Regions from separate parts of the Dechloromonas aromatica RCB genome, predicted to be linked through region 2. Evidence: predicted binding sites of a transcription regulator. Region 2 holds the regulator's gene; each other region holds the start of a gene.
What was found. Region 2 encodes sigma-54, which starts transcription at its own class of promoters, with help from an activator protein. Its sites were predicted from a motif close to TGGCACGCTTNCTGCTNA; they were not measured.
Positions count from the first base shown of each region.

Region 1 (9,729 bases), 1.2 Mb from region 2:
ATTGCCCGGCTTTCCATCGAAGGGGCGCTGGGGGCTTCACATCGCCACGTATTTGCCGTCTTGCTGTGGTTTATCCTGTTGCCCGGACCTTGCGGTGCCTTGCTCTACCGCCTTTCACTGATTGTCCGTGATCGCTGGAATAGCGAAAATGCCGGCCAGAGCAATGATTTTTTCATTTTTTCCAAACAAGTTTTCGGTATGATCGACTGGCTGCCTTTGCGAGCGACCGCTTCGGCTTTCGCCATCGTTGGCGATTTCGAGGACGCTGCCTATTGCTGGCGTACCCAGCCGGCACAGTGGCCGGACCGCGACATGGGTATTGTGCTGGCGGCCGGTGCTGGTGCCCTCGGCGTCCAGTTGGGACGGCCGGTGGCGGATGGCGTGGAAGTATCCGATCGTGCCGAGTTGGGTCTGGGTGACCCGGCCGACGTAGATTTTATGCAGAGCGCCGTCGGACTCGTCTGGCGAGCCACGGTGTTGTGGATGTTGTTGCTGTTTTTGTTGGGGCTTGCCAGTTTGGTGGGCTGAATCAATTTCCAAGTGGAGGTAGTTACATGAGCAGAGATGTCGTCGTTCTGAGCGCAGTTCGTTCCGCTATTGGTGCTTTTGGTGGTGCCCTGGCCGATTTCGAATCTACCGAGCTGGCTGGTATCGTCATGAAGGAAGCGATTGCCCGTTCCGGTGTCGATCCCCAAGCAATCAACTACGTAACCGTCGGCACCACGATGCCGACCGATTCCCGCTACGCCTATGTTTCCCGCGTTGCTTCCATCCAGGCCGGCTTGTCGATGGATTCCGTCGCCATGCAGGTTTCCCGCCTGTGCGCTTCCGGTCTGCAAGGTATCGTGACGACCGCCCAGAACCTGATGCTGGGTGATGCCGACTACGGTATCGGCGGCGGCGTTGAAGTCATGTCCAAGGCTGCCTACTTGCTGCCGGCACTGCGCAACGGTGCTCGCATGGGTGACACCAAGGCCATCGACTCGATGGTTGCCGTGCTGACCGATCCGTTTGGCGTTGGTCACATGGGTATTACTGCTGAAAACCTCGCTGCCAAGCATGGCTTCAGCCGTGAAGACCAGGATGCCTTCGCTGTCGAATCGCAGCGTCGCGCTGCTGCCGCCATTGATGCCGGCTACTTCAAGTCGCAGATCGTGCCGATCGTCAAGCAGACCCGCAAGGGCGACGTGGTGTTCGACACCGACGAGCACCTGAAGCGTGGCACGACCATGGAATCCCTGGCCAAGATGAAGCCGGCCTTCAAGAAGGACGGTACCGTTACCGCCGGTAACGCTTCCGGCATCAACGACGGCGCTGCTTTCTTCGTGCTGGCTGCCGCTGATGTGGCTGCCAAGGCTGGTCACAAGGCTCGTGCCCGTATCGCTGGCTATGCCGTTGCCGGCGTGCCGAACGATGTCATGGGCGAAGGCCCGATCCCGGCGACCAAGGCTGCCCTGAAGAAGGCTGGCCTGACCCTGGATCAAATGGATGTCATCGAGTCCAACGAAGCCTTCGCTGCCCAGGCACTGTCGGTTTCCAAGGTGCTCGGCCTTGATCCGGCCAAGACCAACCCGAACGGCGGCGCGATCGCCCTCGGTCACCCGGTTGGCTGTTCCGGTGCCTTCATCGCCACCAAGGCGCTGTATGAACTGGAACGCATTGGCGGCAAGTACGCACTGGTCACCATGTGTATCGGTGGCGGCCAAGGTATTGCGGTCATCTTCGAACGCGCCTAAGCATTTCGAGCTGGCTGTACCAGAAACCCGTCGGAGCGATCCGGCGGGTTTTTTATTTGCACCATCTTGAAAATCTGTCGCACCTTTGCGGTGCGTCAATAGTTAAAAAGAGCTATTCGGCGCATGATTTAAGGCTTGTTTGCAGGTGGCATGGAACCTGCTGAAACCTGTACGAGAGCATCCTCAGCGACGAGTGGAAAAATGAACTTCTATAACGAGATGTATGACGCCAATGGCGGTGTCCGTGCGCACTACAAGGGGTACGAAGACTGGCTCAAGGCAACTCCACCCGAGCGCATTGAGCGTAAGCGGGCCGAAGCCGATCTGGCCTTTCATCGGGTCGGTATTACCTTTGCGGTCTATGGCGAGGAGGCTGGCAAGGAGCGCCTGATTCCCTTCGACATCATTCCCCGCGTCATTCCATCGACTGAGTGGAAGGCGCTGCAGTCCGGGCTGCGCCAGCGCGTCAAGGCGTTGAACATGTTCCTGTGGGACGTCTACCACGATCAGGAGATTCTAAAGGCCGGCATCATTCCTGCCGAGCAGGTGCTGAACAACGCGCAGTATCGTCCGGTCATGAAAGGTGTTGATGTGCCGGGCGGGATTTACGCGCACATCACCGGCGTTGATATTGTGCGGGCCGGTGAGGGCGAGTTCTACGTGCTGGAAGACAATCTGCGCGTACCGTCCGGCGTGTCATACATGCTTGAAGATCGCAAGATGATGATGCGTCTTTTCCCCGAACTGTTTGCCAAGCACAAGGTGGCACCGGTTCAGCATTACCCGGACATGCTGCTGGAGAAACTGCGCGCCGTGGCGCCACAGGGTGTATCGAACCCGACAGTCGTCGTGCTGACGCCGGGTGCCTACAACAGCGCCTATTTCGAACACACCTTCCTCGCCCAGCAGATGGGCGTCGAGTTGGTCGAAGGTCGTGACCTGTTCGTCAAGGACGAAGTGGTCTATATGCGGACGACGCAGGGGCCGCAGCGGGTTGATGTGATCTACCGCCGCCTCGACGATGACTTCATGGACCCGACAGTCTTCCGCGAAGATTCATCGCTCGGCGTGCCGGGCATCATCCGAGCCTATCAGGCCGGCAATGTGACGCTGGCGAACGCGGTTGGCACTGGTGTCGCCGATGACAAGTCGATCTATCCCTACGTGCCGGAAATGATTCGCTTCTACCTCGGTGAGGAACCGAAGCTGAATAATGTACCGACCTACATGTGCCGCAAGCCGGATGATCTGGCCTACGTGCTTGATCACCTGCCGGAACTGGTGGTCAAGGAAGTGCATGGCGCCGGTGGTTACGGCATGTTGGTCGGCCCGGCTTCGACCAAGGAGCAGATCGAACATTTCCGCAAGTTGCTGATCGACAAGCCGGATGGCTACATTGCCCAGCCGACGCTGGCGCTGTCCAACTGTCCGACTTTCGTCGAAGAGGGCATCGCGCCGCGCCACCTTGACCTGCGCCCCTTCGTCCTGTCGTCTGGAGAGTGCGTGAACATGGTGCCTGGCGGCCTGACTCGCGTCGCGCTGACCAAGGGCTCGCTGGTCGTGAATTCGTCGCAGGGCGGCGGTACCAAAGACACCTGGGTTCTGGAGGATTAAGCCATGCTGAGTCGTACTGCCGATCACCTGTTCTGGATGTCCCGCTATATCGAGCGGGCCGAAAACCTGGCCCGTCTGCTCGACGTGACGTGGCAAATGTCGATGGTTCCGCAATCCGAGGAAGCGGCCAACCAGAACTGGAACGCGATCATCGTCCTGAATAGCCTGGAAGAGGCTTTTGCCGCCAAATATTCAGTGGTTAATGGTGAAAATGTCCTGAAATTCATGGTCAGCGACCCGGATAATTATTCGTCCATTCATAGTTGCCTGCGGCTGGCTCGCGAGAACGCCCATGCCGTGCGCGGCACGCTGACCACCGAAATGTGGGAAACCTTGAACTACACGTGGCTGGAAGCCCGTGATCGCAGTTTTGAGCAACTACTCAGTGCGGGGATCAGCGATTATTTCGAGTGGGTCAAAGTGCGTTCATCGCTGTCGCGGGGTACCACCCTGGGAACGCTGTTGCAGGACGAAGCCTACAATTTTATCCGTATCGGGACGCTGCTCGAACGGGCTGACAACACGGCCCGCATCCTTGACTTCAAATACCACGTCCTGCGTCCATTGGGCGACGAAGGGGCCACCGATTTCTACGAGTGGGGCGCCTTGCTACGCTCGGTCTCGGCCTTCGAGGTTTATCGCAAGGTGTATCGGGACGCGATTACCCCAGATCGGGTCGCCGAACTGCTGATTCTCAACAAGGACATGCCGCGCTCGCTCCACTTCTGCATGAACAGCGTGATCAAGAATCTCGATCTGATTGCCAATCGTCAGTCCGGAGAAACTGCGCGCCAGGCCGGCTTGCTGCATGCCCAGCTGCACTATGGTCGGATCGAGGATATCCTGGCGCAAGGGCTGCACGAGTGGCTGACCGATTTCATGGATCGAATCTATTTGCTCGGCGACGGTATCAGCAAGGACTTTCTGGTCCCGATGGCCGAGGTGGCCTAGGGGCGTATTCTTATCGCTTGGCATTGCGCTGCCGGTGCCTTGCCCACAAAAAAGCCCGCGGTCAACGCGGGCTTTTTTGCGCAGGCAAAGAGAGCTTACTTGCTCTTCTTGACAGCCTTGGTGGTGGCGCTGGTGGCAGCGGCCATATTGCTCTGGGCCAATTCGGTGACTTGCTGAGCAGCCTTGCGCATGTTTTCGAAAGTGCTGGTGGCTGCAGCAATGGCGCTCTGGAATGCATTGACAGCAACATCGGAACCGCCCGGAGCAGCCTTGGCAGCCTTTTCGAGCATGCTGGCAACCGACTTCTGAAAGTCGCCGAACTGGGCTTCAACCATCTTGGCCAGTTGTTCCTGGGTCTGGGCGGAAATTTCGTAGATGGAGCGTGAGTAGGCGACGGCCTTCTCGACGTTCGGCTGAGTCAGGGAGGCCTGGATGGACAGGGCTTCCTGAGGGTCTTTTGCACCCATCAGCGCCTTGGCGCCGGAGACGGAGTCTTCGATTACGGAGCGGGCGGTTTCGAGGTTCAGGGTGGCGATGCGCTCGGCTGAAGCCAGGGCGGTATTGGCAACGGACAACAGTGAATCAATGGCGGCCTTGTTGGCGGCGGCTAACTGCTCGGGATTGATAGACATCGGACGCTCCTAGAAGAGAAAATTAATAATTACAGCAAATCAATTGTAACAGTATTTTTGCATAATTGTTGCAATGCAACATCACTACTTTGTTGATTTGTATCAACTCATTAGCTTATTTCAGAGGCAAACATTTGTTTGAGATTCAAGACTGAAAAAATGGTTCGTCATGTCCCGTTGGTGCTTAAAAGTACCGGAAATTCTGGTATTGCGGATGGTTAATGGAGAATCCGAAACAATATTGCCAAAAGGTGGCGTTGCGTTCCTAAGGTACGCCTATTTATCAAGAAATAGGAGCTTTTCGGGCATGGTGATGCCCGGTGTTAGAATCCGCCGCGTTTTAGCGCAAGTTTTTTCCGGACAGGATTTCCATGCATTTTGACGTGATCATCATCGGCGCCGGCGCGGCCGGCATGATGTGCGCCGCACAGGCCGCGGCCCGTGGCCGACGGGTGCTGCTGCTTGATCATGCCGAAAAACTGGGCGAGCGCATCCGTATATCGGGTGGTGGGCGCTGTAACTTCACCAATCGCACAGTCAGCGCTGACAACTATCTTTCGCATAACCCCCATTTTTGCCGCTCGGCACTTGCCCGTTTTTCTCAGCTCGACTTTATTGCGATGATCGAGAAGCGGCGTATTCCTTATCATGAGCGCGAACATGGCCAGTTGTTCTGCGACGAATCGGCCGAAGAGATCATCGATATGCTGCGCGATGCCTGCGACGATGGCGGGGTGAAATGGGCCTTTCCATGTGCGGTCAAGCATATCGAACGGAACGAGGGCGAGGCGGTGAAGCGCTATGCCGTTGCTACCGATAACGGCAGCTTCTCCTGTCAATCTCTGGTGGTCGCTACTGGCGGTCTGGCCATTCCGAAAATCGGGGCCAGTCCGTTTGGCTACCGCCTGGCCGAACAATTCGCCGTTCCGGTCATTCCGCCCAAACCCGCCCTCGTGCCATTGGCCTTGGCGCCGGAACTGCTTGAGCCGATGAAACCCCTGGCGGGTGCGACGCTCGATGCCGTTGCCCAGTTCGAAGACGCCCAATTCCGCGAGAACGTGCTGATTACTCATCGCGGCCTGTCCGGCCCGGCCATCCTGCAGATTTCCAGCTACTGGCAGATGCAGGAGTACAGAAGTGGCAAGAAACAACCGGTCGAGATCGACCTGTTGCCTGGTCTCGATACAGGTGCCTGGCTGGAAGAGCACCGGCAGGGCCGGGTGCATCTACCTAACCTGCTGGCAGAAAGGCTTCCTCGGCGTTTTGCCCATGAATGGTGTGCGCTGCAGGGCGGCGAAAAACTGGTGACTCGTCCAATCAGTGAACTGAGCCGGCGTGATCTGGAAACGGTCGCCACCCGACTCAATGCCTGGCCACTGATGCCGGCGGGTACGCTCGGATTTGCCAAGGCGGAAGTCACACTGGGCGGCGTGTCGACCGATGCGCTGTCATCGAAGACAATGGAGGCCAAGGCGGTGCCGGGCTTGTTCTTCGTGGGCGAGGTGGTCGATGTGACCGGTTGGCTGGGCGGCTACAACTTCCAGTGGGCCTGGTCGTCGGGCTGGGTGGCCGGGCAGTTCGCCTGAACCCGGCCAGAAGCGCTGAAACGCTCGACTTGATCGGGGTGAGGCGCCGATTATTTCGGCGCTAGTTCTGCCGTCGGGTTGCCTTGCTGCGGGATCCAGACCCGGAATGTGCTGCCCTTGCCTGGCTCGCTATTCACTTCAATGCGCCCACCGTGCTTTTTCACGATGTCGTAGGAAAGCGATAGCCCGAGTCCTGTCCCCTTGCCAACAGGCTTGGTGGTGTAGAAGGGCTCGAAGATGCGCTGAATGACGGCAGGCGTCATGCCCTTGCCGGTATCGGCCACCTCGATCCATACCCAGGCATCGTCGTGGCCAGTACGGACGGTAATGGTGCCGCGGGTTTCGATGGCGTGTGCCGCATTGACCAGAAGATTCATCACGACCTGATCGATCTGCGCGGCAATACAGGTGACTGGCGGCAACTCGCCGAGTTCGCGAACGACTTCAGCCTTGTATTTCAATTCGTGCCAGACCACGTTGAGCGTTGCCTCGATCCCGGCGTTGAGATTGGTCTCTTGCCAGGCAGCTTCATCGATATGCGCGAAATCCTTGAGGTCGCTGACGATTTTCGTGACTCGCCCCAGGCCATCGCGAGATTCGCGCAGCAGGTCGGCCAGGTCTTCCTTCAGGTAATCAAAATCGGCGGCGATGAAGTCGGCTTCGCTGGCCTCTCTGCTGCGACAACGGTCAAGCAGGGTGATCATCTTTTCGCTGTAGTTTTTCAGCGAGCCGAGATTGGAACTGACAAAGCCGACCGGGTTGTTGATTTCATGGGCCACCCCGGCGGCCAGTTGGCCGATGGCAGCCATCTTTTCGGATTGCAGCAACTGGCTCTGTGCATCCTGCAATTCCTGGATCTTGTCGCCGAGCTCAAGCCAGCGCCGACGCAACATTTCGAGCATCAACCAGCCGGCGATCAGCACCAGCATGAAAGCCATGCCGTGCGTGAGCAAGACCTTGCGCCAACCAGCCTGCACGGCGGCCTCGATCGGCGCGTTGCGCTGTGAAACGCTGATGCCGCCGCGAATGTCACCGACTTTATAGCCTTGCTTGCGATGGCACTGCAGGCAGCTTTCCTGCACCCTGAGCGGGGCCATGTAACGCAGCATGTCACCTTCCGGGCTGGCTTCGACACCGGAAAACTCTTTAAGTCCTTGTTCGAAGGCTTCGAGCGCCCGATGCTCCCAATGATCCGGTTTGTTCTCGGGACGAATGGGGCGCTGGCTGGTCAGCCGGAATACGGCACCCGAGGCTGATTCTGCCATCTCGGCGATCAGACGCGTCATGTAGGCCGGGTTGACCATCGTCAATTCCATACCGTCGGTGGTTGTCACGTCGCGGTGCGGCACATCCAGATAAGGATTGGGCTGGGTACGTTCGGTCACCGGTACGTAAATGCCGCCGTGGCTGGCATTCCAGTTGCGGGTGAGCAGCACCATGCGAAACATGTTTCGTGCGCCTTCGATGGCGACCGCTGTCGTTTGCTGGCGAATTTGCTCGATCTGGGAATTCAGTGAGAAAGCCACGGCAACTGCCCAGATCACCAGCAGTAACAGCCACCATCGCCGTTCGCGAACGACGCGTGGGATTGTCCGCTTGCTGACTGGGGCGACGTGGGCGTCCATGATAGTCCCGAGTTCTGCGGCTCCTGTTAAGCCTGTGTGGGCGTTGTCGTCATGAGCGTTTTGGCCATCGACAATGCCAGTGCCTCTGCTACCTTGATCCCGTCCACCCCGGCCGACAGGATGCCGCCGGCGTAGCCAGCCCCTTCGCCAGCCGGATACAGGCCGCGGGTGTTGATGCTCTGGAAGTCGTCGCCGCGCTTGATGCGGATCGGTGAGGAGGTGCGGGTTTCAACGCCGGTCAATACGGCATCGGCCATGGCGAAGCCGCGGATCTGCTTGTCGAAGGCGGGGATGGCTTCGCGCAGGGCCTCGATGACGTAAGGCGGGACGCAGCTCGACAGGTCAGTCATGTGCACGCCCGGCTGATAGGACGGATCGACTGCGCCCAAAGCGGTGGATGGCCGGCCGGCCAGGAAATCGCCGATGCGCTGGGCTGGTGCTTCGTAGGTGCTGCCGCCGGCGACAAAGGCAGCGGATTCCCATTGGCGCTGGAAGGCTATGCCGGCCAGCGGGTTGGTCTTGTAGTCGCCGGGGAAATCCTCTGGCTTGACTTCGACGACCAGCGCCGCATTGGCGTTGCGTTCGGCGCGGGAATACTGGCTCATGCCGTTGGTGACGACGCGGCCTTCTTCCGAGGTGGCGGCGACGACCTGGCCGCCGGGGCACATGCAGAAGCTGTAGGCGGCGCGGCCGTTGGCGCAGTGATGAACCAGCTTGTAGTCGGCGGCACCGAGAATTTCGTTGCCGGCGTTGGGGCCGAAGCGGGCCTGGTCGATCATGGCTTGCGGGTGTTCGACGCGGAAGCCGATGGAGAAAGGCTTGGCTTCGATGTAAACGCCCTGTTCGTAGAGCATCTGGAAGGTGTCGCGGGCACTGTGGCCGACAGCGAGCACGACGTGGTCGGTGGCGATGGTTTCGCCATTGGCCAGCACGACGCCGCGTACCTGATGATTCTCGATGAGCAGTCGCTCGACCTTGCTGCCGAAGCGGACTTCGCCACCCAGTTCGGTGATCGTTGCCCGCATGTTCTCGACCATCTTGACCAGGCGGAAGGTGCCAATGTGCGGCTTGCTGACGTAGAGGATTTCCTCCGGTGCGCCGGCCTTGACGAATTCTTCAAGTACCTTGCGACCGTGGTGCTGCGGATCCTTGATCTGGCTGTACAGCTTGCCGTCCGAGAAGGTGCCAGCACCGCCTTCGCCGAACTGGACGTTCGATTCAGGGTTCAGCTTGTTCTTGCGCCACAGGCCCCAGGTGTCCTTGGTCCGTTCGCGTACGGCCTTGCCGCGTTCGAGAATGATCGGCTTGAAGCCCATCTGGGCCAGGATCAGACCGGCGAGCAGGCCGCAGGGGCCGGTGCCGATGACCACCGGGCGGGTCTTCAGATCGCTCGGGGCCTGGGTGACGAACTTGTATTGCGTGTCCGGCGTTGGGCCGACATGGCGATCATCGGCAAACTTCCTGAGTAGTGCCGCCTCGTTGGCGACCTCGATATCCAGCGTGTAGATCAGCGTGATGGCCGATTTTTTCCGGGCATCGTAGCTGCGCTTGAAAATCGTGAAGCTGGTCAGCTCAGCATCGGCAA
Region 1 covers NC_007298.1:3,260,021-3,269,749, reverse strand. The annotation lists gene DARO_RS15485 (CobD/CbiB family protein) at 1-528, shown strand, start outside; gene DARO_RS15480 (acetyl-CoA C-acyltransferase family protein) at 555-1,736, shown strand; gene DARO_RS15475 (circularly permuted type 2 ATP-grasp protein) at 1,938-3,350, shown strand; gene DARO_RS15470 (alpha-E domain-containing protein) at 3,354-4,301, shown strand; gene DARO_RS15465 (phasin family protein) at 4,397-4,933, opposite strand; gene DARO_RS15460 (BaiN/RdsA family NAD(P)/FAD-dependent oxidoreductase) at 5,305-6,519, shown strand; gene DARO_RS22440 (ATP-binding protein) at 6,570-8,144, opposite strand; gene DARO_RS15450 (NAD(P)/FAD-dependent oxidoreductase) at 8,171-9,729, opposite strand, start outside.
Region 1: a site for sigma-54 is predicted at 1,883-1,900, ahead of DARO_RS15475 (circularly permuted type 2 ATP-grasp protein). Genes of this name have one in related genera too.

Region 2 (9,729 bases):
ACGAACCGCGGCCTCCAACAAGACGGCCAGATTGCGCCCGGCCGCCACCGGGATAACCACTTTGCGAACCGGTACGCCAAGCACTTCCTGCGTTTGCGCATCCAGCGGCAACCTCGGCGCATCTGCCGCAGCAACGGTTTTCTGCAAATGTACGATCAATTTGAGCTTCATTTTCCGGCGTGAGGCGGTTTCACCGAAAATGGTTCGAATGTTGAGCAAGCCGAGGCCGCGCACTTCGAGAAAATCGCGCAACATTCCCGGGCAACGCCCCTCTATGGTGGTTGGTGCGATCCGGGCCATCTCGACCACATCGTCGGCGACCAGGCCATGGCCCCGTGAGATCAACTCAAGCGCGAGCTCGGACTTGCCCACACCGGAATCGCCGGTGATCAAAACCCCCATGCCCAGAACATCCATGAATACACCATGGAGGCTGACGGTATCGGCCAAACGGGCCGATAGATAGATGCGGAGCAGATCAATCACCGCCGAGCAGGGCTTCGGTGAAAAGATCAGCGGCGTCGAAAACTGCATGCAGGTTTCTTCAACCAGCGGCGGCGGCGTCAGACCATCGGCGACAATCAGTGCTGGAGGCTGCGCACCGAGCAGATCAGAAAGCATCTGGGCAAAACGCCGCTCACCAATGCGCATCGCCCATTCGTATTCGGCCAGGCCCAGGACCTGCAGACGTTCCGGATGAATGATGTTGATGTGGCCGACCAGATCTGCGCCGTAGTTGTTCGACCCCTTGATTTCAATCCGGCGATCAGCCTGGTGGCCAATGTGCCAGTTCAATAGCAGTTTGTCGCGGTTGTCCTCATAGAGCTGTACAAGGTTAACGTGACGCACAGACGTTTCTCAGGACTGAAACAGTGCAAGGACGGCCGCAGAATCAGGGGCAAGTTGCAGCTTTTCGCGGAATGCCCGATCGGAAAAACGCTGGGCAAGTTCGGAAAGAATCTGCAGATGCTGCTCGGTAGCCTGCTCGGGAACGAGCAGGACGAAAAGAAGATCGACCGGACGACCATCCGGCGAATCGAAGGGAACAGGTGTCGCCAGGCGCATAAATGCACCGGCTGCCTGCTTGAGACCTTTAATCCGGCCATGGGGAATCGCGACCCCCTGACCCAGTCCGGTAGAGCCCAGTTTTTCGCGGGCGAAGAGGCTGTCAAAGATTGTTGAGCGCGCCAGTCCGAGTCGAGTTTCGAAGAGAATTCCCGCCTGTTCGAAAACCCGTTTTTTGCTGCTCGCTTCAAGATCGAGCAATACCTGGTCAGCGGTCAGAAGATTGATAAGAGGGTTCATAGGGAAGGGTAATAAAGCAAGGCCGCAGCCATGGCTGCGGCCTGTCGGCGCTTATTCAGCAGCGTCAATCAGTCCCGGCTTGTCACCGCGATGGTGATCCTGAACCTTTTGCTTGTATTTCTGAACTTGGCGGTCCAGCTTGTCGAACAGCGCATCAATGGCAGCGTACAGGTCGTCGCCGGACTCTTCGGCATGCATGTCCTTGCCTGGCACGTGCACAGTCACTTCCGCTTTCTGCTTCAGCTTTTCGACGGACAAAACGACGCTAACGCCGGTTACCTTGTCGAAATGACGGACCACGGGATCCAGCTTGTTTTCGACGTATTCGCGCAGGGCGGGGGTAACTTCGATGTGGTGACCACTAATCTGCAGATTCACTTTTTTCTCCTCTCTCTACAGGGTCTTGCGTAAATTGACCGGGGGGATGTTGAGCGACTCGCGGTATTTGGCAACCGTCCGTCGGGCAACTACGATTCCCTGCTGGCCTAGTATTTCGGATAATTGGCTATCCGACAAGGGCTTCTTGCCATCCTCAGCCGCAATCAATTGCTTGATCAGGGCGCGGATGGCCGTAGCAGAACAAGCACCACCGCTATCGGTGGAGACATGGCTGCCAAAGAAGTATTTCAGTTCGAAGATACCGCGCGGTGTCGCCATGTATTTCTGGCTGGTCACCCGCGATACAGTCGACTCGTGCAGGCCGAGAATATCGGCGATTTCACGCAGCACCAGCGGCCGCATGGCCACTTCGCCGTGTTCGAAGAACTGGCGCTGGCGATCGACAATGGTCTGCGTGACACGGTGTATGGTTTCGAAGCGCTGCTGGACATTCTTGATCAGCCAGCGCGCCTCCTGCAACTGCGTAGATAGATTGCCGTTGCCCCGCCGCTGCTTGGCGAGAATTTCGGCATACAGACGGTTGATGCGCAACCGAGGGTAGGCATCCGGATTGATGTAGGCGGTCCACTTGCCCTTTAGCTTCTTCACGATCACATCCGGCGTGATGTAGCGCGCTTCAATCTGGGCATACCCGGCAGCTGGCCGTGGGTTGAGGCTGGTGATCAGGCTGTGCGCCGCCTTCAAAGCCTCGTCATCGCAACCTGTCAGACGACGAATCTTGGCGAAATCACGGGCGGCGAGCAGTTCGAGATGCTTGTCGACAATAGCCAGGGCCAGTGTACGTTCGGCACATACCGGCAAAACCTTGAGCTGAAGCTGCAGGCATTCCTGAAGACTGCGGGCACCAATGCCGATCGGGTCGAAATTCTGGATATGGCGCAGCGCAATTTCCAGCTCTTCGATTTCAATTTCGTATTCCGGCGGCAGGGTTTCCCACAACTCGACCAGCGGCGCCGAGAGATAGCCATCATCATCGAGTGCTTCGATCAGGAAACGCACCAGACTGCGGTCGCGCTCCGATAGCTGGGTCATGCCCAGTTGCCAGCCCAGATGGTCACGCAGGCTGACGTTGGCCGCATGGATGTCGCGGGAATCGCTATCGTCGTCTTCATCGCGACCGGCGCCGGTAAAGGTCCCGGCATCGGAGGCCCAGCGGTCATCGTCCACCTCCGACGGAGCCGATGGCACATCCTGCTCGCGTTCCTCGCGGGCATCCCGTTCTTCCCGCTCAACCTTTTGCTCGCGCTCACCTTCGTTGCTTTGGGGCGCGTCGAACTGCTGGGCGGCTGAGAAATTATCCCCGCCATGCTCGTCTTCGCGTTCCAGCATGGGATTTTCGAGCAGATAACGCTCGATTTCCTGTTGCATTTCCACCGTCGACAACTGAAGTAGCTTGATCGACTGCTGGAGCTGAGGAGTCAGCGCCAGATGCTGGGATAGTTTTAGCTGGAGAGCGGGCTTCATCGGATAGTGTCGGGTGGGGTCTGTCGGTTAGAGCCTGAAATGCTCGCCGAGATAAACCTTCCGTACGCTTTCATTCTCCACGATTTCGGCCGGCCGTCCAGCGGCCAATACATTTCCGGCGTTGATAATGTAGGCGTGGTCGCAGATACCAAGGGTTTCGCGGACATTGTGGTCGGTGATCAGGACACCAATGCCACGCTCTTTCAAGAAGCGAATGATCTTCTGGATTTCGAGCACGGCAATCGGGTCAACCCCGGCAAAAGGCTCATCGAGCAGGATAAAACGCGGATTGGTGGCCAGGGCGCGGGCAATTTCAACCCGCCGACGCTCACCGCCGGATAATGCAGAGGCATTGACGTGGCGGACATGTCCAACGTGCAGTTCGTTGAGCAGCCCTTCCAGCCGGTCATTTAATTCAGCCTCAGGCAGCTTGAGCAATTCGAGAACGGCGCGGATGTTTTCCTCGACGTTCAGCTTGCGGAAAACAGAGGCTTCCTGCGGCAGGTAGGACAAACCGAGACGGGCCCGACTGTGCATCGGCAGATGGGTCAGTCGGTTGTCGTCGATGTAGACCTCGCCACCATCGGCCGCCACCAAACCGACGATCATGTAGAAACAGGTGGTCTTGCCGGCGCCATTCGGGCCGAGAAGGCCGACAACCTCGCCGGATTTGACCTCGAAGGAAACATCTTCGACGACCGTCCGCGTCTTGTAGCGTTTTTTCAGGTTGTTGGCCGAAAGTTTGGCGACTGGGCTATTCATTGATCGACTCCGCGCATCACCCGGCGAATGGCATCACCGGAAAAACCGCGATATTGCAGGAAACGCATCTGTTTGGCACGCTCTTCGGCAGATTCCGGCAGATGGCCGAATTTCTTTGCCCAAATAGCCCGGCAGCGATCCGTCTCGTCGCCGGCTTCCGGCAAGGCGGTGGCGATGTCATCATCACCGACGCCTTTTTGCCGAAGCTCCTGCTTCAGGCGGGCATTTCCGTAGCGACCGGCTCGCGCCACGACACGCTGGGTGGCGTAGCGGTGATCGGAAAGCAGGCGTTCGGCCTGCAGGGTGTCGAGTACGCCGTCGAGTTCCTCCTCGAACTCGGCGTGCGCCGCGAGCTTGGCCTTCAACTCGGCCCGGCAGTAATCACGCCGGGTCAGGAGTTGCAGGGCGCGCACGCGCAACTGCGTCGCGCCGGACTGCAGCCCGGCGCTTCCTCGCCCTGACTTTGAGCGGCGCTCGACAGCGCCAGAGTCGGGCTCTGTCTCGCGAAGCCCGTCATTAACGACGGGACTTCCGCTCGACGCCTGGTCAGGCATCCGCTGCCTTGGCCGCCTTGACCGGCTTGATCACGTTGGTGCTGGCAGCCTCACGAATGCCGGCTTCGATTTCCTGGGCGATTTCCGGATTGGCTTTCAGGAATTCACGGGCATTGTCCTTGCCCTGGCCGATCTTTTCGCCCTTGTAGGCATACCAGGCACCGGACTTGTCGACCAGTTTGTGGGCAACACCCATTTCGACGATTTCGCCCTGGCGGGAAATACCCTCGCCGTAGAGGATGTCGAAAATGGCTTCGCGGAAGGGTGGGGCGACCTTGTTCTTGACGACCTTGACCTTGGTTTCGCTGCCGATGACTTCGTCACCCTTCTTGATCGCGCCGATACGGCGGATGTCGAGGCGGACGGAGGCGTAGAACTTGAGCGCATTGCCACCAGTGGTGGTTTCCGGCGAACCGAACATGACGCCGATCTTCATCCGGATCTGGTTGATGAAGATGACCAGCGTGTTGGTCTTCTTGATATTGGCAGTCAGCTTGCGCAGGGCCTGCGACATCAGGCGGGCATGCAGGCCGACCATCTGGTCGCCCATTTCGCCTTCGATTTCGGCGCGCGGGGTAAGGGCGGCGACCGAGTCGACGACGATGATGTCGACTGAGCCGGAGCGGACCAGCATGTCAGCAATTTCGAGGGCCTGTTCGCCGGTATCCGGCTGCGAGATCAGCAGGTCGCCGACATTGACGCCGAGCTTCTGGGCATATTGCGGATCGAGCGCGTGTTCGGCGTCGATGAAGGCGGCAACGCCACCGAGCTTCTGCATTTCGGCCACGACCTGCAGACAGAGCGTGGTCTTGCCGGAGGATTCCGGACCATAGATTTCAACGACACGGCCGCGTGGCAGACCGCCAACGCCCAGCGCAATGTCCAGACCGAGCGAACCGGTCGACACGACCTGAATGCCTTCGTCGATTTCGGCATCGCCCATCTTCATGATGGAGCCTTTGCCGAATTGCTTTTCGATCTGTTGCAGTGCTGCGGCGAGCGCTTTTGCCTTGTTGTCGTCCATGGTGTTACCTCGAAAATTTGAGCGGATTATGGCACAGGGGCCGAAGATGGAATAGAAATTGCAGGAATCGTTTTGTTTCGCCGGGCGACGAACGCGGTATATTTCTCGCCGAACCGAATTCAGAATTACTGTGTATAAATACAGTACATTGTTCCACCTTTTCTTGGCAAGAAAATTCTTCATGCTGATCAGATGCTTATCCATTTTTGCCCTGTTTTTTGCGTCTGCCGTGGCAATTGCTGAACCGGCCCCCTGGTATTGGTGGGTCAGCCAGCTGGACGGCACGAGGGTCTGCAACCAGACCTCGCTTGGTAGCGGCTGGACCTGGGAGCCGACGCCTTTCAAGGACGCCCGCTGCCGCGTTCGGCTCTGAGCGTGGCGATCGCTTATTTGCCGCCACCGGCCGGTATTTCGCCGGTCATTTTTGCCGATGAGTGGCTGATTGTTGCCGACAAGCCGGCCGAGCTTCTGTCCGTGCCCGGTCGGGGTGCTGGCATGGACGATTGCCTGGTGACACGCGTCCAGAACGAATACCCGGATGCGCTCAGCGTCCATCGACTGGATATGTCCACCTCCGGCCTGCTGGTCCTGGCCCGCGGCAAGGAAATACACCGGCAGCTGTCACGTCTGTTTCAGGACAGGCAGGTCAGCAAGCGCTATATCGCTGTCGTCGATGGACTGCTGGCCGAGGAGGTCGGCGAGATTGATCTGCCCCTGATCTGCGACTGGCCGAACCGCCCCCGGCAAATGGTGGACTTCACGATCGGCAAACCCTCGTTGACGCGCTTTCGCGTCAACGGCCACGACACGGTCGCCAATACGACACGCCTTGAATTGGAACCGATCACTGGCCGCTCGCACCAATTGCGTGTTCATATGGCCTCGCTCGGCCACCCAATCCTGGGCGACGACCTCTATGGCGGCGAGGCCCATGGCAAGGCCGGGCGTCTGTTGTTGCACGCCATGGATCTGGCCTTTGTCCACCCGGCAACCGGCAGCCCCGTGCAATTTCACAGTGACGCGCCGTTTTGACGCTGCGAAAACACACAATAACCTTATAATCCTCGCGTTTTCAACCTCTTACCATCATTGATCGCACGATCATGCTGATCTGGTTCGTCGTTCTCTACCTGCTCATTTCCATCGGTATCGGGCTGTTCGCCGCGACCCGCGTCCATAGCGCCAAGGATTTCGCAGTCGCTGGCCGCCATCTGCCGCTGCCGGTCGTTACGGCGACCGTGTTTGCCACCTGGTTTGGTGCTGAAGCGGTGTTCGGCGTGTCCGCCACCTTCGTCAAGGATGGCCTGCGCGGCGTCGTCGCCGATCCGTTCGGTTCCTCGATGTGCCTGATCATTGCTGGCGTCTTTTTCTCGCGCAAGCTCTACAAGCTCAACATCCTGACGCTCGGCGACTATTTCCGGATGCGCTACAACCGGACGGTCGAAGTGCTGACCACGCTGTGCATCGTGGCCAGCTATCTCGGCTGGGTATCGGCCCAGATCAAGGCCCTCGGGCTCGTCTTCAATGTCGTCACCAATGACGGCATCAGCCAGACAGCCGGCATGATCCTCGGCGCCGCCATCGTCCTCACCTACACCACCTTCGGCGGCATGCTCTCGGTCGCCATCCTCGATTTCGTTCAGATGGGCGTCATCATGGGTGGCATGCTGTTCATTGCCTGGATCATTTCCGGCCCGGCCGGCGGCATCGAAACGGTGATCCAGCATGCCTCGAGCGCCGGCAAGCTCGACTTTTTCCCGCCGCCCGACCCATGGCAGTGGCTGACCTTCCTTGGCGCCTGGATCACCATGATGCTCGGTTCAATTCCGCAGCAGGACGTCTTCCAGCGGATCACCTCGGCCAAGAGCCAAAAAATCGCGCTGTGGGGATCCTTCCTCGGCGCCTCGATCTACTTCTGCTTCACTTTCGTGCCGATGTTCATCGCCTACTCGGCCACGCTGATCGACCCCGATCTGTTCAAGGGCCTGCTCGAGACCGACTCGCAACTGGTTTTGCCAACACTGGTCCTGCAACACACACCCGTCTTCGCCCAGGCCATTTTCTTTGGCGCCGTGCTGTCGGCGATCATGAGTTGTTCCTCGGCTACCTTGCTCGCTCCGTCGGTCGCCTTCTCGGAAAACATCGTCCGCGGCTTGTTCCCGCACATGGGTGATCACGAATTCCTGCGCGTCATGCGCGCTTCCATCGTGGTTTTTGCCGGCATCGTGCTCGGCTTCGCACTGTATTCCAATGCCAGCATCTTCAAGATGGTGGAAAACGCCTACAAGATCACGCTGGCCGGCGCATTCGTGCCACTTTTCTTTGGCGCTTTCTGGAAACGGGCGACCACGCAAGGGGCGTTGGCGGCAATCCTCGGTGGCCTGTCATCGTGGATCCTGGTCGAAGTGCTGGTTAGCGTAAGCGGCGAGACTGCTGGTCGCGGCGATTATGCTTATGCGCTGGCCAATGCCGGGCAACTGGTACCGCCACAACTGATCGGACTTGGCGTCAGCATTCTCGGTATGGTTGCCGGCTCACTGTTGCCACAATGGGTCGGCCATCCACTGCCGCAACAGGACATTCACGAAGCACTGCGTCATCGCGCCGCAGCTGAAACTCACCACGCAACGGAACACCAGCATCATCATTAATGGCCGCCGGGCATGTCACCCGGCGTCGAATTCCACTGACAATGTAACGGAGCAAAGAGCGGCAAGGCCGGCCGGTGCAATCATTGTTACCAAACATAAGGGCTGACGGACTGGCGGATAGCCCCTAAAATCAGCTTCATGCCTCATCACGGTCGTGGCCCCATCCTGCTTTCCCGCTATTTGGCTCTCGCCTGGTTCGGGCTAGTTGTCTATGGCAGCCTGCATCCTTTCTCCGGCTGGCGCGATACCGGAGTTTCGCCGATCGCCTTTCTCGAAGGCGGCTGGCCACGTTACTGGACCGTTTTTGATCTGGTGGCCAACGTCGCCGTCTATCTGCCGCTGGGCTTCTTCCTGACCCTGGCGCTCAGCGGCGTCCCTGGCCGATTCACCGCGCTGCTGCTGGCCACGCTGCTTGCCGGTGGGGTCAGTTTCTGCATGGAAACCCTGCAGACCTGGCTGCCTTCCCGCGTGCCCTCCAACCTGGACCTCGCCTGCAACACGCTTGGCGGCCTGCTTGGTGCCCTGTGGGCCCAGTCAGTCGGACCACGGATCTTTGCCCGGATCGCAGCCCTTGAACACAAGCTGATCGCGCCCATTCCACACGCCGAACTCGGCCTGACGCTGCTCGGGCTGTGGCTGCTCGTCCCCTTGTCGCCGGAAACCCTGCTCTTCGGCGCCGGCGATTTGCGCCAGATGCTCGGGCTGACCGGCACCATGCCTTTCGCTGCCGAGAGTTTCGTCCTGATCGAAGCCTGCATCACGGCCTTCAACGCCGTCGCCGTCGGCCTGATTGTCCGTATGCTGTGCGCCCGCCTGCTGGTCGCCTATCTGATCGTGCCGCTGTTCATGCTTCTCTGTCTGACCGTGGCCACCTTGGCGGCCGCCATTCTGATCAGCCCAGCCGATGCACTGGCCTGGCTCACCCCGGGCGTGCGACTGGGGCTGATGGTCGGCATCGCCATCCTTGCCGGGGCGCTAGCGCTGCCCGCCACCCCACGCCTGATGATTGCCGCACTGGCCTTGATGGCCGGCACAGTCCTCGTCAACCTTGCGCCACCCAACCCCTACTCGGCAGCGGCGCTGGCCACCTGGCGACAGGGGCATTTCCTCAACTTCAATGGTCTGACCCGTCTGGTTGCCACACTATGGCCCTTCCTGACCCTGCCATTCCTGCTCCTGACGTCACGCCGCTAGCCTGGCACGCCCAGACCGGCGAGCAGGTCGCGCAGGCACTGGCGGTAAACTGCCTGAGCGGCCTGAGCGAGGCCGACGTCGCTGAACGTCTGAGCCGCCACGGCCCGAATCTGATGACCGAAAAGCCGGGCAAGCCAGCCTGGCGGCGTTTTTTCGAACAATTGATGCAGCCGCTGGTGCTGGTCCTGATCGGCGCCGGCATGATCACCGCTGCGCTTGGCGAATGGACCGACAGCAGCGTGATTTTCGGCGTCGTGCTGGCCAACGCCATCATCGGCTATTGGCAGGAGGCCAAGGCGGAGGGGGCCCTGGCCGCGCTGGCGCGCAGCGTGGTCACGCCGGTCACCGTCCGGCGCGGCGGCCATCGGCGGCAACT
Region 2 covers NC_007298.1:4,446,310-4,456,038, forward strand. The annotation lists gene hprK (HPr(Ser) kinase/phosphatase) at 1-849, opposite strand, end outside; gene ptsN (PTS IIA-like nitrogen regulatory protein PtsN) at 859-1,305, opposite strand; gene hpf (ribosome hibernation-promoting factor, HPF/YfiA family) at 1,357-1,683, opposite strand; gene DARO_RS21130 (RNA polymerase factor sigma-54) at 1,699-3,168, opposite strand; gene lptB (LPS export ABC transporter ATP-binding protein) at 3,196-3,930, opposite strand; gene recX (recombination regulator RecX) at 3,927-4,343, opposite strand; gene recA (recombinase RecA) at 4,477-5,508, opposite strand; gene DARO_RS21150 (hypothetical protein) at 5,738-5,881, shown strand; gene DARO_RS21155 (pseudouridine synthase) at 5,884-6,540, shown strand; gene DARO_RS21160 (high affinity choline transporter 1) at 6,612-8,159, shown strand; gene DARO_RS21165 (VanZ family protein) at 8,298-9,353, shown strand; gene DARO_RS21170 (cation-transporting P-type ATPase) at 9,305-9,729, shown strand, end outside.

Region 3 (9,729 bases), 1.6 Mb from region 2:
GATCGCGCTTCGGGAGGTAAAACACCAGCCCGCCCTTGTCGCCTTGCTGGATCATGATGTTGGCCATGTAACGCTCCTGCATGACCGGCGGAGCCAGGGCTCCGCCGGTGGTCCGTTTAGCGAACCAGGTCGAAGTTGAAGTCGGTGGTGCCCATGCCGATCGTTTCCTTGTCGAGTTGCTCAAGGACAGCGTTGGTCAGCTGGGTCACTACGGACATCATCCCTTCGTAGCCCATGGTGGTCGCGCGGTGCATGTGATGGCGGTCGAAGATCGGGAAGCCGAGGCGGATCAGCGGTACTTCGAACTCTTCACCCAGGTGGCGGGTGTCGCGCTGGATGTACTTGCCGTAGGAGTTGCCGATCAGGAAATCCGGCTTGTCCGTGAAGCACAGGCTGCGCATGTGCCACAGGTCGTTGCCGGCATACACCTTGCCATTGACACCGAACGGGCTGGAGGCGAGGAGCTTGTCCATGGTCTTGGCCCAACGCTTGTTGCCGTTGTGGGCCAGGATGTGGGTCGGCTCGGCACCGACTTCGAGCAGGATCTTGACGACGCCCATCACGAAGTCCGGGTCACCATACACGGCAAACTTCTTGCCGTGCAGCCAGGCGTGGCTGTCGGAGACGAGGTCCATGCAGCGGCCGCGTTCCAGTTCCAGCGAGGCCGGGATCGGCTTGCCGGTGATCTCGGAGACCTTCATCAGGAACTCGTCGGTCCATTCCACGCCCATCGGGATGTTGAGCTTGGGGATGTCCTGGTTCCAGGTGGCTTCGACGAATTTCTTCGTCTTTTCCAGCTGGGTGGGCTGCAGCAGGATGGTGGTGTAGGCGTTCGGCGCATCCTTGACCTCGTCCATCGTCGTGCCGCCGGAGTACATGCGGAATTCGCCGTCGGCCGGGGTGTCGAAGACTTCGGAAGGATCGGACAGGTAGGTGAAATCGACATCCATTTCACCGAGCATGCGCTTGATGACACGGTAGTTGCCGAGGTAGGTCTCGAAGCCCGGCACGATGTTGATCTTGCCATTCGAACCGACCTTCTTGCCGTCCATGAAGTTCAGCGTGAAGGAACGGATGATGCCTTCGAGCATGTTGTCCCAGCCGGTAGTGTGCGAACCGACGAAGGACGGGGTGTGGGCGAAGGGGACCGGGTAATCCTGGGGGATGTGGCCGTCCTTCTTGGAGTTGTTGATGAAGGCATTCAGGTCGTCACCGATGACTTCGGCCATGCAGGTGGTCGAGACAGCGATCATGTCCGGCTTGTAGATGGCCTTGGCGTTGGCCAGACCGTCGTGCATGTTCTTCTGCCCGCCGAACACGGCGGCGTCTTCCGTCATCGAGTCGGACACGCAGGAGCACGGTTCCTTGAAGTGACGGTTGAAGTAGGTGCGGAAATAGGCGACACAACCTTGCGAGCCATGCACGTAGGGCAGGGTCTTGTGGAAGCCGGAGGCGCAGAGGACGGCGCCGAGCGGCTGGCAGGCCTTGGCCGGATCGACGGTCAGGGCTTCGCGCTTGAAGTTGAGTTCCTGATATTCCTTGGTCGTCGTCCAGACGAAGGTTTCCCAGACCTTTTCCGGGCCGTGGCCTTCTTCGAAGAGTTCGCGTTTTTCAGCGAGGTTCTTCTTGTAGTCGTCGTCGCGGAACAGCGGGTAACAGGGCTTGATGTTGTCTGCGGTTTGCATTGCTATCTCCTTGCCCGCCCCGCTCATTCGCGGCTGCGGGCTCAAGGTTAAGGATTTACTGAGCTAGGTCAGGCGGCCTTCTTGACTTCTTCAGCAGCAACCTTCTTCCATGGCGGAACAAGGTTCTTGAAGGTCGGGTTGGACAGGGCGATGTCCATGTCACGGGCGAAGATCGCGAAACCGTCGTAACCGTGGTACGGGCCCGAGTAATCCCAGGAGTGCATCTGGCGCAGCGGAATGCCCATCTTCTGGAAGATGTACTTTTCCTTGATGCCGGAGCCGACCATGTCGGGCTTCAGGCGCTTGACGAATTCTTCCAGCTCGAAACCGGTGACGTCGTCGTAGAGCAGGGTGGCATCGCCCATCTCTTTGATCGTGCGGTCGTAGTCGTCGTTGTGGCCGAATTCGTAGCCGGTGCCGATGACTTCCATGCCGAGATCTTCGTAGGCGCCGATAACGTGACGCGGACGCAGGCCGCCGACGTAGAGCATGACCTTCTTGCCCTCGAGACGCGGTTTGTACTTGGCGATGATCTCGTCCATCATCGGCTTGTAGCGGGCGATCACGGCTTCGGTCTTTTCCTTGACGGAATCGTCGAAGAAGGCGGCGATCTTTCGCAGGGATTCGATGATCTTGGTCGGGCCGAAGAAGTTGTATTCCAGGTAAGGAATGCCGTACTTCTCTTCCATGTGACGCGAGATGTAGTTCATCGAACGGTAGCAGTGCAGCAGGTTCAGCTTGACCTTCGGCGTGTTCATCATTTCGGCAATGGTGCCGTCGCCGGACCACTGAGCCACAACACGCAGGCCCATCTCTTCGAGCAGGATGCGGGTGGCCCAGGCGTCGCCACCGATGTTGTAGTCACCGATGATGGCGACGTCGTACGGAGTCGATTCGAAGGCGGCGCCGTCGCGCTTGTCGAGCACCCAGTCACGGATCGCGTCGTTGGCGATGTGGTGGCCGAGGGACTGGGAAACACCGCGGAAGCCTTCGCAACGCACCGGGACGACCGGCTTGTCGATGACGGCGGCAGCCTTCTTGGAGACGGACTCGATGTCGTCGCCGATCAGACCGATCGGGCACTCGGACTGGACCGAGATTCCCTTGTGCAGCGGGAAGAGCAGTTCGACTTCGTCGATCAGCTTGGCGAGCTTCTTGTCGCCGCCGAACACAATGTCCTTCTCCTGGAAATCGGAGGTGAAGTTCATCGTGCCGAAGGTATCGACGCCGGTGGTGCCGACGTAGTAGTTACGGCGACCGGCGCGGGAATACTGACCGCAGCCGACAGGGCCGTGCGAGATGTGGATCATGTCCTTGATCGGACCCCAGACCACGCCCTTGGAGCCAGCGTAGGCACAACCACGAATGGTCATGACGCCCGGCAGGGACTTGCGGTTGGAAGTGATGCACTTCTTGGATTGTTCAACAGATTGGTCATTGACCGCCAGATGCTTGGCACGGTCCTTCTGGGCTTTTTCCGGATAAACCTCAAGCACCTCGGCAATGAGGGCTTCGGTTTCTTCGCGAGACAGAGTCGTCATGTTTTCCTCCTGACGCCGCCACCAATCTGTGGCCGACGTACTGGTTGAAAGTGGCGGGGCGCTTGAGCACCCCGCCGTGTCTTGCACAGCTTAGGCGGCAGCAGCAGCCAGTTCGGCAGCGGTCTGGCCGACGATGGACTCGTCTTCCGCTTCCATGATGCCGAATTCCATCAGCAGTTCTTCCAGCTCTTCCATCTCGATCGGGGTCGGGATGACGAAGTTGGTGTTATTGACGATCTTGTTGGCGAGCTGGCGATATTCGTCAGCCTGCTTGTGCTTCGGATCGTATTCGACCATGGTCATGCGGCGGATTTCAGCGTGCTGAACAGCGTTGTCACGCGGCACGAAGTGGATCATCGTGGTGCCGAGGCGACCAGCCAGGGCCATGATCAATTCGTCTTCGCGGTCAGTGTTGCGGCTGTTGCAGATCAGGCCGGCCAGACGGACACCGCCGGAGTTCGCATACTTCACGATGCCCTTGGCAATGTTGTTGGCGGCGTACATGGCCATCATTTCGCCGGAACAGACGATGTAGATTTCCTGCGCCTTGTTTTCACGGATCGGCATGGCGAAGCCACCGCAGACCACGTCACCCAGCACGTCGTAGAACACGAAGTCGAGGTCTTCGTCATAAGCGCCTTCTTCTTCGAGGAAGTTGATGGCGGTGATGACGCCGCGACCGGCACAACCAACACCGGGTTCCGGGCCACCGGATTCAACGCATTTGATGCCGCCGAAGCCGACGGAGAGCACGTCTTCCAGTTCGAGGTCTTCCACCGAGCCGGCTTCAGCAGCCAGGTGCATCACGGTGGTCTGAGCCTTGCTATGCAGGATCAGGCGGGTTGAGTCGGCTTTCGGGTCGCAGCCAACGATCATAACTTTCTTGCCGGATTCAGCGAGTGCCGCCACCAGATTCTGGGTGGTGGTGGACTTGCCGATACCGCCTTTGCCGTAGATGGCGCATTGACGGAGTTTTGCCATGGTGTAATCTCCTTAGTCTGTCAGTCGATTTGCGAAGGAATCTTTGAGAGTCGCGTCTCTCCTTCTGCATGTAGCGTGCCAGGTCGACTGGCAGGCCGTAATTGATTGATTATTCAATGAAAATAGAAAATGAGCCGGTGGCGGTCGGAGCGAATACATCCGACAATGTCCCTACGATTTGTAGGGGTGACGACAATGCGTCGAGCCCAGGCGAGACAAAACCGCACTCAGGAGACGACAGTCTCCACTCTGACTCTTTGCGAGGCAGCGGCGGCCTTCTGGCCGGCGCAACTCTCCAAGCGACACTGCCGCGCGAGGCCCGACTGCCGATCAATCGCTGCAACCTGCCGGCCGTTGTGCTCGGTAGCCTGACCTTCCAGCGCTACCCGGCAGAACTGTTGCTCGACGGCGTCGCCGAACTGCACCGCAACCTGTTTCAGCGCCTGGAAGCGGCAGCGCCGGAAGCGCGGGCTGACGTCTTTCGCGACTACCTGACAGTGCATTTCCGGCTGGAGCGCCCCGAGGACATGGGCTTCAGCGGCGACAAGAAAGGTCGGGCCAAGGCCAATTACATCAAGATGATCCGCGGCTGGAGTTTCGATGCCGACAGCCGCGAGGGCGCTGTGCTCAAGGGCTGGGTCGAATCGCGCTTCGGCCTGACGCCGCGCTACCATGGCCAGCCGCTGCGCGATCCATCAGGCAGCGCCTACCGGCGCTATCAGGAAATGCGGGCGCAGGGCTTGTATGGCACCAATGCCATCGAGGCCCAGCTGGATCTGGTTTACACCTTCTGTCAGTTCGAACTGGCCCGGCGTCATCATGGTGCTCGCCATGTCACGCTCTATCGCGGCGTCAACCGCCTGGCCGATCACGAAGTGCTGGAAAGCCGGGGCAAGGGGCAACACGTGGTGCTGCTCAATAATCTCAATTCTTTTACCTGCAGTCGCGACCGCGCCTGCGAGTTTGGCGACTACATTCTCGCGGTCGACATTCCGCTGACCAAGATTTTCTTCCATTGCGGCCTGTTACCGGGCGTCTTGCAGGGCGAGGATGAATTTCTGGTCATCGGCGGGGTGGCCGAGGTGAGCTTGTCGACCTTGTGAAACCGTAGCGGCTGCCTGCGTCAGGCGTCCAGCGACTTGATCAGGTCGAATAAGCGTTTGTAAAAGTCGGCCGCCGTAATGGTTTCCTCGCCAACCTTGACGAGCGTGTCCTTGTCGACGGCCCAGGGCAGCGACACAGAGCCGAGCGCAGAAACGCTGACGCCCGCATTGGTCCCTTTCGACTTCATTTCATACTGGGTTTCAAGGGCATTGGCGTAAATCACCGTGCCCAGGCTGCTGGGAAGGCAAACCAGCGTAATGGTCAGCGTGTTGGCTTCATCGGGCTTGGGTCTGAAATATTTCTCGCCACGAATGCTGCGGGGCTTCGCATCATCGATCTGATAGCCCTGGCTGAGCAGGGCGCGCTTGGCAATTTCACAGGCGTTATCAGGTTCCCGGCTGCTGTAATACTGGAATGGCGTTTCGCTTGGGAAGGTTTCCGACTGATAGGAGCGAGGGCCTTTGGTTGTGCCGCAACTGCTCAGCAGCAAGCCCGCCAATGCGGCAAGCGCCATCGTGCGGCAGAAGCGAGAGAGGGAGATAAAGGCGACTTTCATTGCTGCGTATTTTAAGTAGTTTGCTCGTCAGCTGCATCAGCGCAATCGACCAAATGTATTTCCCGGTGGCAGGTCTTTGTTGCAAAGATGACAATCCCAAATTGGGACGCCTGAAGACCCGCGCCACTGCGTGCATTGCTGTCGGGCGTGGAATTTGCTCAAAAGGCTTACCCCTCTTACCGAGCAAACAAAATGACCCCAGAACTGCGCGAAAAACTGCTGGCCGGCCTCAAGGACGGCAGCATCGTTCCCTATCTTGGCCCCGGCGTGCTGGCTGATGTGAAAAATGCGGCGACTGGTGCGCCGATTCCGGCCGACAGCGATTCGCTGATCTACGCGATGAATGATGGCAAGCCGATGGCGGCCAAGCTGATGTACGAATTTCCGCGCGCCGCGATGAATGTCGAGCTGAAACGCGGCCGCAGCGCGGTCACCAAGTTCCTCAACCGTACTTATGGCGAAACGGCCTGGACGCGCGGTGCCGTACACGACTGGATCAAGGCGATTGCGCCGCACTACGTCATCGATATCAACCGCGACACGCAGTTGCAGGACTCCTACGCCGACCTGCCGCACAACCTGATCGTCGGCATAGCCCGTCTGGGGGGTACCGATTTTCGCTACAAGCTGTATTTCTGGGATGGCGTTGCCTACCAGAAGACCGAGGTGATCAACCCGGCCCTGCCCATTCTCTACAAACCGATGGGTACCCCGAAGCCGGAAGCCAACTACATCGCCTCCGATGCGGATTACGTCGATTTCATTACCGAGCTGATGGGCGGCTTCTCGATCCCGCCGGTGGTCAAGGAACTGCGCAAGGGCAAGCAATACCTGCTGATGGGCCTGCGCCTGAACCGCGATACCGAGCGCATGGTGATGTCCGACATTATCTACGCCGCCGCCGAGCCGGCCGGCTGGGTGCTGATCCAGAACCCGACCGACAAGGAACGCCGCTTCTGCAAGAAACAGAAGCTCGAACTGATTGAAGCCGACGTCTTCGATCTGATCGGCGCCGCAGTTGCCGCCTGATGCCGCCAAATTAATTCAATCCACCAAGGAAGCAACATGTCGCTTGATCGTTACGAATCCCTTTTCTTCAATGCCAATTTCAAGGAAGCCGCCAGCGACGGCGGGCTCGTCGCCTATCGGGGCGAACTAATCCTGCAGGAAGGTGAAGTGGCCGATGCCAATGGTCGCCGCAAGCCGCCGACAGAAGTGCTCAAGCAGGCTGTCCTGCTCGGTGATGCAGCGGGGCTGAAGCTGATTTCCGGCTCGCTGGACGAACTGCAGCAGTTTCCGTTCGTGCTTGAGAAGTTCGGCGCCGAATTCAACGCCGGGACGATTGCCGTTTTCTTCACGGTCAATATTCCCAATGCCTTCTCGACCATCGCCAATGGTGCGACGGTCGCCTTCATTCCGTTGGTTCAGGGCATGGTCTGGAACGAACTGGCCGATCTGGTCGCGCTGGACAAGGGCGATTTCAAGGGACTGAGCGCCGCCGACAAGGTAGCCACGGTCTATAACGCCCTCAAATCCTACAAGTTCAAGTCGGCCACCATGAGCCTCGACGATGCGATGAAAACCACCAATAACGCCAAGCGCGAAACGCACGGGGCGATTTGATGGTTTGGGATGAAACCCGCCATGCGCTGGGGGTGCCGGAAATGGATGGCACCCACCGGGAATTCGTCGAGTTGGCTTATGCCTTGCTCGTTGCGTCCGACGAGGAATTCCCGGCGCTTTTCGTCCGCCTGCACGAACATACCCGGCAGCATTTCGAGCACGAAGGCAAGCTGATGAAAGCCTGCCGTTTCCCGGCCATCGGCGAGCACAACAGCGAGCACCTGCGCGTGTTGGGCGAATTGGCCCATTTTTCCCGCGGCGTGGCCGCTGGCCGACTGGGCATGGCCCGCAATTACGTCAGGGCCTTGCCCGAGTGGTTTGCCACCCATCTCGCCACCATGGATTCGGCGTTGGCGGGGTGCCTGAAGAAGGGATGATGGAGTGGAGCGTTACGCGCCGAAGTTTGCCGTCTGTCCGAGTGGTGAGCTGGCCAATGGCCAGCACCGCAAGCTGAGCCTGGTTTTCGAGGGGCGGGAAGAGGAGTTTCTTCTCCTGCGCTTCGAAGGCGTGGTCTATGCCTACCTCAACCGCTGCGTGCACATGCCACGCCGCCTTGATTGCGAGGAGGCTCAGGTATTCGACTACTCCGGGCGCTACCTGCGCTGCTCGATGCACGGCATCGTCTACACGCCGCAAACCGGTGCCTCGGTCAGCACCATGTGCGAAGGCGAACAACTGAGCGCCGTGGCTGTCTACGAGAGCGACGGGGAGGTCGGCATTGCCGATTTCCGGGTCACCGCCTGTCGTTGAACACTCAGCCAGAAAGCCCCCGAATCGTGCCGGATACCCCGCAAGACATCGTTCGCGCCTACCACGCGCGGACCAAACACCGCTTCGACGCCTACGCCGAAGGCCCCGGCCAGCTGGACTGGGACGCACAGCCAGCCGCCTTTCGCCACTATCCCGGGGCGCCGCAACTTGAACTGCCGCTGACGGCTGACCGTTACGAGCGCTGCTTCGCTCAACTGCCGGCCCAGCCTGATTGTCCGATTACTCCCGACCTGAACAGCCTCGGTGCGCTGCTCGAACTCTCCTTTGGCCTCTCTGCCTGGAAAAGCTGGGGCCCGAACCGCTGGGCCCTGCGCTGCAATCCGTCGTCCGGCAACCTGCATCCGGTTGAAGCCTATGTGCTGAGCGCCGGTTTGCCAGGCGTTGGCGACGGCCTGCATCACTACGACCCCGAAGATCACGCCCTCGAAGGGCGCGCGCTACGTGGCCCGGTGGCGGGTGAGGCGTGGCTGGCCGTTGGCCTGTCCAGCATCATGTGGCGCGAAGCGTGGAAATATGGCGAACGCGCCTTTCGCTACTGCCAGCTTGATGTTGGTCACGCCATTGGCGCCCTGGCTTATGCTGCCGCGCTGCTCGGCTGGGAAGTGGTGCCGCTCGCCATCGATGGCAAAACCTTGGGCCACAACCTCGGGCTGGACCGGGCGGACGATTTCCCGTCGTCGCGCTACGCCTTTACCGAAACCGAAGAGCCGGAACTCTTGCTCGCCATCCGTGCCCCCGGCCTGAGCATGCCGCCCACCGCGGAATTGCTGGTCGAATGGCTGAACGCCGCTGATTGGCAAGGAAAGCCCAGCCGCATCGATCCATCGCCCGGCTATCGCTGGCCGGCCATCGATCAGGTTGCTGCCGCCAGCCGGGAGGGGATGGTCCGCGCTCAGGGAAGCATGGGTTTTGCACCATTGCCGCCACTTGGCCCCCATCCGAACCCGGTCGGAGCCGCACAGATCATTCGCCAGCGCCGTAGCGGCCAGCGTTTCGACCCGCGCTACAGCTTGTCCAAACCCGCCTTCTACCGGATGCTCGATGCCGTGCTGCCTCGGCCGCAGAGCCCGTGGCTGGCTCAGCAGACCTCACCCCGCATTCATCTACTGCTTTTTGTGCTGCGGGTTGAAGGCCTGGCGAGCGGTCTCTATCTGCTGCCGCGTTCTCCGGCTGCGGCCACGGCCTTGCCGGCCGCGCTGGTCCCGGCCGAGCAGCGCTTCGCCGGCCGTCGTCCGGTTGCCGACTTCGATCCGGAGTGCCCGGCTCACCTTGGCCTGATCCAGCTCGCCGAAATGGGTTTGCAGGAAATGCAACGCCTGGCTCGCTCGCTGTCGTGTCATCAGGACATCGCCTCGACCAGCGCCTTTTCGCTCGGCATGCTCGGCGAATTCGAGGCGGCCACCGCAGATGCTCACGGGTACCGCGAACTATTGCGCGAAGCCGGGCTGGTCGGGCAGGTGCTTTATCT
Region 3 covers NC_007298.1:1,541,323-1,551,051, forward strand. The annotation lists gene nifT (putative nitrogen fixation protein NifT) at 1-67, opposite strand, end outside; gene nifK (nitrogenase molybdenum-iron protein subunit beta) at 117-1,685, opposite strand; gene nifD (nitrogenase molybdenum-iron protein alpha chain) at 1,754-3,226, opposite strand; gene nifH (nitrogenase iron protein) at 3,317-4,207, opposite strand; gene DARO_RS07340 (NAD(+)--dinitrogen-reductase ADP-D-ribosyltransferase) at 4,465-5,310, shown strand; gene DARO_RS07345 (DUF2242 domain-containing protein) at 5,331-5,867, opposite strand; gene DARO_RS07350 (SIR2 family protein) at 6,060-6,896, shown strand; gene DARO_RS07355 (hypothetical protein) at 6,933-7,490, shown strand; gene DARO_RS07360 (hemerythrin family protein) at 7,490-7,867, shown strand; gene DARO_RS07365 (Rieske 2Fe-2S domain-containing protein) at 7,872-8,240, shown strand; gene DARO_RS07370 (nitroreductase family protein) at 8,237-9,729, shown strand, end outside.
Region 3: a site for sigma-54 is predicted at 4,271-4,288, ahead of nifH (nitrogenase iron protein). Genes of this name have one in related genera too.